3 regions of the Arthrobacter sp. P1_C12_2 genome follow, and region 2 is predicted to be linked to each of the others. Evidence: riboswitches for the same ligand, from Rfam matches in the RefSeq annotation. Region 2 holds a riboswitch; each other region holds the start of a gene.
What was found. A riboswitch is a leader RNA that binds a small molecule or an ion and turns the genes downstream of it on or off. The one in region 2 is predicted to bind glycine.
Positions count from the first base shown of each region.

Region 1 (3,513 bases), on a different contig from region 2:
CGAAGGACCAAGTTCATGAACAAGGCTATGCGCATCATCGGAACAACTGCTGCGACGGCCGCGTTGGGCCTGGGCGCCAGCGCCGTGCCTGCCAGTGCTGCCGTTACAACCTCCACCGTTTCCTGGAACCAATCTTCGTTCGAGCACCGGCATCAGATGCGGGACAACAACCGGCACGATGCCGGACGTGGCTGGTGGGACGGCGATAGCCGCTGGCACGACCACTCTGACGGGTGGGGCTGGCGCGACGACAACGGGAATTGGCGTGACGACAACGACCACAACGGCTCATGGACGGGACGGGACGGCTGCCGTCACGACAAGGATGGGTTCTGGGACCATAACGGTCACCGGCATGACCACAACAAGCGCCACCACGGCTCGGGCACCTGGTGACCGGACACTTCTGAGAGTCTCGGGAGCAGGAATCAACGGGAGGGCGGGACGATTTCCCGCCGTCCCGCTCGTTGTTGTCCTCACACCGGACGACGGCGGGCCCCGCGTCCTGCCCGCCACAGATCCGCAAGGGCGTCCGCCCGGACAGTGTGTCGAATTAGCTACGGCTCGGACCTCGCGCTTGTCGGGGATCTCGGAAGATATTCACGAAACGGGAGAGATGTTCCCGAGGAAGTTCCCATCCGTCGAAGTCTGCTGCAACGGCGGCGCTTTCCGCCTTGCGGGCTGCTCTGAGGGTCGGTTACCTCAACCTGGAACTGGCGGCGGCCATGTGGGTTGCGTTTCCTCGTGACGAAGCCTCCAGCCTCCAGCCGGGTCAGGACGCGGCCTAGGGTCTGGCTTTGAACGGTGGACCGTTGCGGCGAGCTGTTCTTGGTTCATGTGGTGCGGGGCCCCGGCCTTGAGGGCGATGACTGCGGCGCCTGGCCCCACCCTCACCAACATCGTGACCACCAGGGGATCCCAGCGCGGCCGAACGCCTCGGCCCGCTGATGCAGGCCACCGTCCCACGCCCGCCGCGGCGCAGCTCGCCGCCTCCATCACCTTCCTGCTCAGCGACGACGGAACCAACGTCAACGGCGCCATCCTCGCCTCCGACGGCGGCTGGTCCGCACTGTAGGGGAGCGGCACTAAACGCCAGCGGACGACGGCGGGGAGTCCCGCCGTCGTCCGCGGGAACAGCGACTCAATTGAAATAAATTTTGCATCCTGCCCGGCAACCAGATAAATTGTGAGCTGTGTCACCGACCAGTGGCACAGCTTATGATCTGCGGCGGGAGAGTCCTGCCGGTACGTTCAGCAGGCGCCGTAGGAGCAAATCCTCCCCAGGAATCTCTCAGGCCCACGTACCGCCGCGGCAAGGCAACTCTGGAAAGCAGTCCGGGCAACCGGGCTCACCGACGGTGCAAGTGGCGCGCTGCTGAACAGCAGGGCAAAACGGAAACTCTCAGGTCCAATACAGAGCGGGGAGGAACCCGAATCATCGTGGCGTTTTGATGCCACCTGAATTATGGAGTTCCTCTCATGACGGTTCAATCGTCCCCGTCCACCTTCGCAGACCGCCACATCGGCGCCCGCCGCCAGACCGACATCGACACCATGCTCAAGGCTGTCGGCTACGACAGCGTTGACGGCCTCGTTGACAACGCGGTCCCCGATTCCATCCGCCAGGAAAAGCCCCTCACCCTGGACAGCGCCCTCAGCGAAGTCCAGGTGCTGGCCGAACTGCGCAAGCTCGCCTCCAAGAACAAGACCGCCGTGCAGATGATCGGCCAGGGCTACTACGACACCGTCACCCCGCCGGTGATCCGCCGCAACATCCTCGAAGCCCCGGCCTGGTACACCGCCTACACGCCCTACCAGCCGGAAATCTCCCAGGGCCGGCTCGAGGCGCTGCTGAACTTCCAGACCATGGTCCAGGACCTCACCGCGCTCCCGGTCGCCAACGCCTCGCTGCTCGACGAGGCCACCGCCGTCGCCGAGGCGGTGCTTCTCATGCGCCGCGCCAACAAAAACAAGTCCGCTGCCGGGGCCAAGACCGTCCTCGACGCCGACTGCCTCCCGCAGACCATCGCGATCGTCAAGGGCCGTGCCGCAGCGCTGGGCTTCGAGGTGCAGGTCGCCGACCTCTCCGCCGGTCTGCCCGACGGCGACATCAACGGTCTCGTCCTGCAGCAGCCGGGCGTCTCCGGCCGGGTGTGGGACCAGTCCGGCGTGATCGCCGAGGCCAAGGAACGCGGCGCACTGGTCACCGTCGCCGCCGACCTGCTTGCCCTCACCCTGATCACCCCTCCGGGCGAGCAGGGTGCGGATATCGCCGTCGGCTCCACCCAGCGCCTGGGCGTGCCGCTGTTCTTCGGCGGCCCACACGCGGCCTACATGGCGGTGCGCGAGGGCATGGAACGCACGCTCCCCGGCCGCATCGTCGGCGTCTCCAAGGACAACGCCGGCGTCCCGGCCTACAGGCTGGCCCTGCAGACCCGCGAACAGCACATCCGGCGCGAGAAGGCCACGTCCAACATCTGCACCGCGCAGGCATTGCTGGCCATCGTGTCCTCCTTCTACGCCGTCTACCACGGCCCTGACGGACTGAAGGCCATCGCCGAGACCGTCCACAACAACACCCGCGCCCTCGCCGCCACGCTGAAGATCGTCGGCCGCGAACTGGCGAGCGACTCCTTCTTCGACACCCTCACGGTCCGTGTGCCCGGCAAGGCCGCCAAGGTCATCGCCGCCGCCGAGGCCCGGGGCATCAACCTGCGGCTCATCGACGCGGACACAGTTGGCGTGTCCGTCGATGAAACCACGACGCCGGAGGTCCTCTCCGCGGTCGTCGTCGCCTTTGGCGCCGGTCCACTGGTGGAGGCCAAGGGCTTCGAGCTGCCCGAGACGGTGCTGCGCACCTCCGACTTCCTGCAGCACCCGGTCTTCAACACGCACCGCTCCGAAACCCAGCTGCTGCGCTACATCCGCAAGCTCTCGGACCGGGACCTCGCCCTGGACCGCACCATGATCCCGCTGGGCTCCTGCACCATGAAGCTGAACGCCACGGCCGAGATGGAAGCCATCTCCTGGCCGGAGTTCGCGTCCATCCACCCGTTCGCGCCGGACTCCCAGACCGAGGGCTGGCGGGAACTCATCGGCGGCCTCGAAGCTGACCTCGCCGAAATCACGGGCTACGACCAGGTCTCCATCCAGCCCAACGCCGGCTCGCAGGGCGAACTCGCCGGCCTGCTGGCCATCCGCGGCTACCACCTCTCCCGCGGTGACGCCCAGCGCAACATCTGCCTCATCCCGGCTTCGGCCCACGGCACCAACGCGGCCTCGGCTGTGCTGGCCGGCATGAAGGTGGTTGTGGTGGCCACGGCTTCGGACGGCACGATCGACCACGCCGATCTTCAGGCGAAGATCGAGCTGCACAAGGACGTCCTCTCGGCGATCATGATCACCTACCCGTCCACCCACGGGGTGTACGACGCCGACGTCCGCGAGGTGTGCGATTCCGTGCATGCGGCCGGCGGCCAGGTCTACGTCGACGGCGCCAACCTCAACGCCCTC
Region 1 is NZ_JBFUAF010000001.1:287,108-290,620, reverse strand. It holds gene AC1DZQ_RS01395 (hypothetical protein) at 16-396, shown strand; gene AC1DZQ_RS01390 (hypothetical protein) at 866-1,075, shown strand; glycine riboswitch at 1,220-1,317, shown strand; glycine riboswitch at 1,319-1,427, shown strand; gene gcvP (aminomethyl-transferring glycine dehydrogenase) at 1,480-3,513, shown strand, end outside.
Region 1: it holds a riboswitch for glycine, as region 2 does, so the genes downstream of both, gcvP (aminomethyl-transferring glycine dehydrogenase) here and gcvP (aminomethyl-transferring glycine dehydrogenase) in region 2, are expected to answer to the same signal.

Region 2 (3,513 bases):
TCAGGCAGACGGTGCGCTGGGCGTCACCGCGGGAGAGGTGGTAGCCGCGGATCGCCAGCAGGCCCGCGAGCTCGCCCTGGGAACCGGCGTTCGGCTGGATCGAGACCTGGTCGTAGCCGGTGATCTCGGTCAGCTGGGCCTCGAGGTCCTCGATCAGTTCGCGCCAGCCGGCGGTCTGTGATTCCGGGGCGAACGGGTGGATGGAGGCGAACTCCGGCCAGGAGATGGCTTCCATCTCGGCCGTGGCGTTCAGCTTCATGGTGCACGAACCCAGCGGGATCATGGTCCGGTCCAGGGCCAGGTCACGGTCTGAGAGGCGGCGGATGTAGCGCAGCAGCTGGGTCTCGGAACGGTGCGTGTTGAACACCGGGTGCTGCAGGTAGTCGGAGGTGCGCTCGACGGCGGGGTCCAGGCCGAACCCTTCAGCCGTGTCGGTCACCGACGCGCCGAAAGCGGCGATGACGTCGGCGACGATGTCCACTGTCGTGGCCTCATCGGCGGAGATGCCGACGGTGTCGCCGTCGATGGCGCGCAGGTTGACGCCCTTGGCGTCGGCGGCCGCGATGATCTCGGCTGCCCGGCCCGGCACGGAGACGGTGATGGTGTCGAAGAAGGAGGTGTGCAGCACGTCCAAACCTGCGGCCTTCAGGGAAGCTGCGATGGTCTTGGCGTGGACGTGGACCGACTGGGCGATTGCCTTCAGCCCGTCGGGGCCGTGGTAGACGGCGTAGAAGGAAGCCACGATGGCCAGCAGGGCCTGGGCGGTGCAGATGTTGGAGGTGGCCTTCTCACGGCGGATGTGCTGCTCGCGGGTCTGCAGGGCCAGGCGGTAGGCCGGGACGCCGGCGTTGTCCTTGGAGACACCCACGAGGCGGCCGGGCATGGAGCGCTCAAGGCCCTTCTGCACGGCCATGTAGGCCGCGTGCGGGCCGCCGAAGAACAGCGGCACGCCGAAGCGCTGGGCGGAGCCGACGGCGATGTCAGCACCCTGCTCGCCCGGGGACGTGATGAGCGTCAGGGAGAGGAGGTCGGCGGCGACGGTGACGAGGGCGCCGCGTTCCTTGGCGTCGGCGATCACGGCGGTGTGGTCGAACACGCGGCCGGAAACGCCCGGCTGCTGCAGGACGATGCCGTTGATGACGCCCTCGGGCAGGCCCTTGGAGAGGTCGGCGACCTCGACCTCGAAGCCGAGGGCTTCGGCGCGGCCTTTGACGATCGCGATGGTCTGCGGGAGGCAGTCGGCGTCGAGGACGGTCTTGCCGTCGTGGGCCGTCTTGTTCTTGTTGGCGCGGCGCATCATCAGAACGGCCTCGGCGACGGCAGTGGCTTCGTCCAGCAGCGAGGCGTTGGCGATCGGCAGGCCGACCAGGTCCTGGACCATGGTCTGGAAGTTCAGCAGCGCCTCGAGCCGGCCCTGGGAGATCTCCGGCTGGTAGGGCGTGTACGCGGTGTACCAGGCCGGGGCTTCGAGGATGTTGCGGCGGATCACCGGCGGGGTGAGCGTGTCGTAGTAGCCCTGGCCGATCATCTGCACGGCGGTCTTGTTCTTCGAGGCCAGCTTGCGTAGCTCGGCGAGGACTTCCACTTCGCTGAGGGCCGCGGCGAGCGCAAGGTCGGCGTCCTGACGGATGTCCTTCGGAACGGCGGTGTCCACCAGGGCGTCGACGGTGTCGTAGCCGACAGCCTTCAGCATGGCGTCGACGTCGGCCTGGCGGCGGGCGCCAATGTGCCGGTCAACGAAGGACGTGGAGGCTGGGGTAACAGTCACAAGGAACTCCATAACTCAGGCGGCGCAGGGTACGCCACATTGATTTGGGTTCCTCCCCGCTCTGTATTGGACCTGAGAGTTTCCGCGCAGCCTGCGATTCAGGGACTCCGCTTGCACCGTCGGTGAGCACGGCACGTCCGGGACACGCCTGCTACTTTCCAGAGTTGCCTTGCCGCGGCGGTACATGGGCCTGAGAGATTCCTGGGGAGGATTTGCTCCTACGGCGCCTGCTTGTACCTACTTGCAGGGCTCTCCCGCCGCAGATCAAAGGCGTATTCAATTGGGGGTGACAACAGTCACAGCTCTTATTGTCCTACGCCGGGCGCGCGTCCGCAAACTCCCTCCCGGCGGTGGACCCAGGTTACGGGCGGCGGGCGTCAGCCGCGCAGGCGCTCGACGGCGGCCAGGAGGCTCCGGACATCCGCCTCAACCTCCGGCAGCGGCCCGCCGGGCCCCCGGGCCAGCATGGCGTTGAAATACAGTCCGTCCCCCATGTACAGGACGGCCTTCGCCATGGCGGGTCCGACGTCGGCCGCCAACAGTTCCAGCCAGCTCGCCTGGGCGGCGGCGAAGCGGCGGAGGGTCTCCCCGTGCGCCACCTCGGCGAGCCGCGTTGCCGCCACGAAAACCCGGTCCATGGGGGTATCCGCCCACACCGAGGACTTGATGAAGTAGGCGGCCGCCCCTTCGGGGGCCTCCCCCATGGCAGCAACATCCGCAGCCAGATGCCGGTCCAGCCGTTCGAGCAGGACCGCGATCATCGCCTCCTTGGTCGGGAAGTGGTAGAGCAGGCCGCCCTTGGAAACGCCGGCCCGGCGCGCGACGGCGTCCAGTGTGGCAGCGCGTTCACCGACTTCGATGAGCAGAGATTCGAAGGCATCGAGGACGGCCTCGCGGGCGACGGGTTTCCTGGGCATGCCTCCCATCATGCCTGTCCTGTCGCGCATTTCTTAACTGTACCGTCCAGACGGTATAGTTACGTTGATGAGCATTCCATCGATCACCGCAGCCACCAGCACTACGGCAGCCACCGACCCCCGGGCACCGTGGCGTGACTGGGTGGCGCTTGCCCTGCTGATGTTCCCCGTCCTGCTCGTGGCCGTGGACAACACGGCCCTGACGTTCGCCCTGCCGGCCATCGCCAGCAGCCTGGCCGCCTCCGGCGTCGAACTGCTCTGGATCGTCGATGCCTATCCCCTGGTCCTGGCCGGACTCCTGGTCGCGATGGGCAGCCTGGGCGACAGGATCGGCCGGCGCCGGCTGCTCTTCGTCGGCAGCGCGGGCTTTGCCGCGGTTTCGGCCGTGACGGCGTTCGCGCCGAGCGCCGAATGGCTGATCGCCGGCCGCGCCGGGCTTGGCCTGTTCGGCGCCATGCTCATGCCGTCCACGCTGTCGCTGATCCGGAACATTTTTCCGCAGCCCAACCGGCGCAGGCTCGCGGTGGCGATCTGGGCCGCTGGCTTCTCCGGCGGCGCCGCCCTGGGCCCGATTGCCGGCGGCTGGCTGGTGGAACATTTCTGGTGGGGCGCCGTCCTCCTGATCGCGGTGCCGATCATCCTGCCCCTGCTGCTGCTCGGCCCTGCACTGATCCCGGAATCCCGCGACCCGAAGCCGGGCCGCGTGGACGTGCCGAGCATGGTCTTGTCCCTGCTGGTCATGGTGCCCGTGGTCTACGGGATCAAGACCCTCGCCACCCACGGGCCTGCCCCGGAGGCCTTCGCGAGCATCGGTGCCGGCCTGCTCAT
Region 2 is NZ_JBFUAF010000041.1:3,625-7,137, forward strand. It holds gene gcvP (aminomethyl-transferring glycine dehydrogenase) at 1-1,780, opposite strand, end outside; glycine riboswitch at 1,820-1,935, opposite strand; glycine riboswitch at 1,937-2,035, opposite strand; gene AC1DZQ_RS22350 (TetR/AcrR family transcriptional regulator) at 2,146-2,685, opposite strand; gene AC1DZQ_RS22355 (MFS transporter) at 2,753-3,513, shown strand, end outside.

Region 3 (3,513 bases), on a different contig from region 2:
ATCGCGGCGAGCCGGTCCTCGACTTCCTCGGGCAGGATCTGCTCGGGGTGGAAGCCCTCGAGCCCGAGCAGGATGGCCGTCATGGTGCCGTGGCCGTGGCCGGTGGCGGCGAGGGAGCCGTAGAGGTCCACCCGGAGCGAGGCGACCTTCTCCAGGTCCCCGGAGGCTTTGAGTTCCTCGGCGAAGACCGCGGCGGCCCGCATGGGGCCCACGGTGTGCGAGCTGGATGGCCCTATTCCGATGGAAAAGAGGTCAAAGACTCCAACAGCCATTGTCCGTTCCTAACTAGGTCTTGCTGTGGCCCGGCAGAGGGTCTTGCCGGAAGGCGGTCCGGCCGCCGGTAGGCGGCCAATCCCGCCGGTAGGCGGCCAATTCCGCCGGTTGGCGGCACTGCCGCCGGATGCACGACGCCGGGCGGCGGCTGGTGCGGCAACCCGGCGTCGTGATCTGTACTGCGTTAGTTCTGTACTGCTGCTAGTTCTGTACTGCTGCTACTTCAGTCTTACGTCGCTTAGGCGAGGTTATCAACCGAGGGGTAAAGCGGGTGGGCGGCGGCGAGGGCCTCCACCCGGGAACGCAGGCCGGACCGGTCCGCACCGGCGTCGGCGATCAACGCCTCGGCGATGATGTCGGCAACCTCGGTGAAGGCCGCCTCGCCGAAGCCGCGGGTCGCGAGGGCCGGGGTTCCGATCCGCAGCCCCGAGGTGACCATCGGCGGGCGCGGATCGAACGGGACGGCGTTGCGGTTCACGGTGATGTCGATCGCCGCGAGCCGGTCCTCGGCCTCCTGCCCGTTGAGCTCACACTCGCGCAAATCCACCAGGACCAGGTGCACGTCGGTGCCGCCGGAGATCACGTTGATCCCGTTGGCGGTGACGTCCGGCTGGACCAGGCGCTCGGCGAGGATCCGGGCGCCGGCCAGTCATCTGCACGGCCATCCTGTTCTTGGACGCCAGGCGGCGCAGCTCCGCCAGTACCTCGACCTCGCTCAACGCGCTGTCCAGGTTGAGCGGGCTTTCCTGACGGATGGAGTCGGGCACAGCGGTGTCCACAAGGCCATCAACGCTGTCGTAGCCGATCGCCTTGAGCATGGTGTCGATGTCGGCCTGGCGGCGCGCGCCGATGTGCCGGTCAACGAAGGCAGAGGGATTGGACTGAACGGTCATAGGGAACTCCAGGGTCTGGCCGGCCCGCAGGACACGGCTATGGATCGGGTTCCTCCCCGCTCTGTCGTGGACCTGAGAGATTCCGCAGACAGGGTCTGCTTGCACCGTCGGTGAGCTTGCCCTCCTGGTGAAGAGCGAGCTGCTTTCCAGAGTTGCCTCGTAGCGGCGGTACGTGGGCCTGAGAGATTCCCGGGGAGGACTTGCTCCTACGGCGCCCGCATCATTTGCTTGCGGGACTCTCCCGCCGCAGATCAAAAGCGTGTCGCTTGCGCCGTGACCGGGGTCCCAGCGGTGTTGCCATTCATCATCCAGCAGGGCCGGAACGGCTGGCTACAACAACCTGCTTAATTTTGTCGATGCCCTTTATCCATATGTATGAAAGCCGCCCCGGTGCGCGGACTTTATACGAATGTCTATACTCGCTGGCAAGACCGCACCGTTCATTCGTAGACGGGACCGGGGCCAAGCCCTGACTATTAAATGGCCCGAAAACACCCGCCCCCTGGCCCAGAAGGAGCTCTACTGTGACACTGGCACAGAGGATCAAAGATGTTCCATACACGACTTGAAATCATTCCTTCCGAGGGAATCGTCGAAAAAATCCAGACGGCAGTGCCGCTGACCACGACGCTCACCATCACGTGCCTGCCCCACCACGGGATCGGACGGACCATGCGCACGGCCGTCCAGCTCAGCCTGCTGGGCTACACCGTGGTCCCGCACCTCGCAGCCCGGAGCCTGGAGGACCGCTCCCAGCTGGCCGGCATCATCCGGGACTGTGGTGTGGCCGGCATCTCGGAAATGTTCGCGGTAGGCGGTGACGCCCCGCAGCCTGCGGGTCCCTACGCGAATGGCGGCGAGCTGCTGCGCGAGATCGCGGAAATCAGCGGCGGCCAGATGGCCGTTGGGATCGCCGGATACCCGGAGGGCCACCCCGGCATCGGCACTCTGCAGCTGCTCGAATCGCTATTGGCCAAGCAGGAACTTGCCTCCAGCGTCGTCACCCAGATGTGCTTCTCGGCGGACAGGATCCACAGCTATGCGGCGATGCTGCGCCGCGAGGGGGTCACGCTTCCGGTCCTGGCCGGGGTTGCCGGCGCCGTGCAACGAACCAGGCTGATCGCACTGGCAACGAAAATCGGCGTCGGAACGTCCCTGCGGTTCGTGAGCCGGACCGGACCGCTCGCCCGCCGCCTCCTGGGCGGCGAACGCTACTCTCCCGGCGCTCTCATCGACGAGCTGGCCGCGCAGCCCGTCATCGACGGCATCCATCTCTACAGCTTCAATTGCTTTGAAGCGCTCCCCTCCGACGTGGCCGGCCGCCGTCTTCGTTCCACTCAAGTGACCGGATGAACGCCATCTACGGCAACGGGCCGGCGGGCGGGGCTCAGGACCTGATGCGGTGCGTCCCGACGACGACGCCGCCGATAACCCCGGCCACTCCCAGCGGGACTGCGGCTAGCGCAGCGATGTGCGGCAGCAGGCTGTCGCCGACGACCAGATTCAGTCCCCCAATGACCACGGCCGGGACCGCCACCATGACAGTGACCCACAAGGGATCGCCCCGATACCTCGACCAGCCGGCGGCCGCCAGACCAAGGACGGCCCCGGCCAGGATGAGCGTGTTGCCGAGTCGGTCCCGCGCAAAGGCATTCGTGACGGACCCGAAGTAGAATTTCTGGCCCAGACCCAGGCAAAGCAGGATGAGGCCCACGGCCGCGACCACGGCCCACGCTGTCCGGGCCGGAACGGACGAACTCTGCATCAGCCCTCCTGCTGTCCTGTGGTGAACCGGAATGTTGTAACCGGATCGTACGCCACGACGCGTGGGCCAGGGTGGATGGGGGTCGGACGCCTGTGCGACCGGGAGCCAATCCGCTACTTCCTTGGCTGGACATGTTGTCCAACCAAGCATCGCCCCGTTTTCGGGCATGAGAAAACCCCTCCTCCCCGGCGGAATCACCGGGAAGGAGGGGTTCGTGGGGCCCCCTGTCGGATTCGAACCGACGACCCCCGCTTTACAAGAGCGGTGCTCTGGCCAACTGAGCTAAGGAGGCATTCCTGCAACCCGACACATCACCAGGCCACAAATGGCGCGGATGTCAGGACGCTAGACAAGATTAGCCCACCGACGCCCGGTGAGAAAAACGCGCAACGCCCCTCCCGCAAAGCGAAGGCCAAAAGCCAAGGCCCGGCCCCGGAGCGATCCGGGGCCGGGCCTTCAACAGCGTCCCTTCAACGGCATGTGCCGCGGACGGTTACTTCTTGGCGTCGACCGCGGCCTGCAGGTACTGGTCGAACGGCGTCTGGGCGCTGTCGCCGACGCCCCACTGCTTGCCCTCGACGA
Region 3 is NZ_JBFUAF010000035.1:11,622-15,134, reverse strand. It holds partial or broken gene AC1DZQ_RS22040 (serine dehydratase beta chain) at 1-272, opposite strand, end outside; partial or broken gene AC1DZQ_RS22035 (serine hydroxymethyltransferase) at 512-922, opposite strand; partial or broken gene AC1DZQ_RS22030 (hypothetical protein) at 915-1,166, opposite strand; glycine riboswitch at 1,323-1,420, opposite strand; gene AC1DZQ_RS22025 (methylenetetrahydrofolate reductase) at 1,716-2,519, shown strand; gene AC1DZQ_RS22020 (hypothetical protein) at 2,554-2,931, opposite strand; tRNA gene AC1DZQ_RS22015 (tRNA-Thr) at 3,147-3,223, opposite strand; gene AC1DZQ_RS22010 (DsbA family protein) at 3,425-3,513, opposite strand, start outside.
Region 3: it holds a riboswitch for glycine, as region 2 does, so the genes downstream of both, AC1DZQ_RS22030 (hypothetical protein) here and gcvP (aminomethyl-transferring glycine dehydrogenase) in region 2, are expected to answer to the same signal.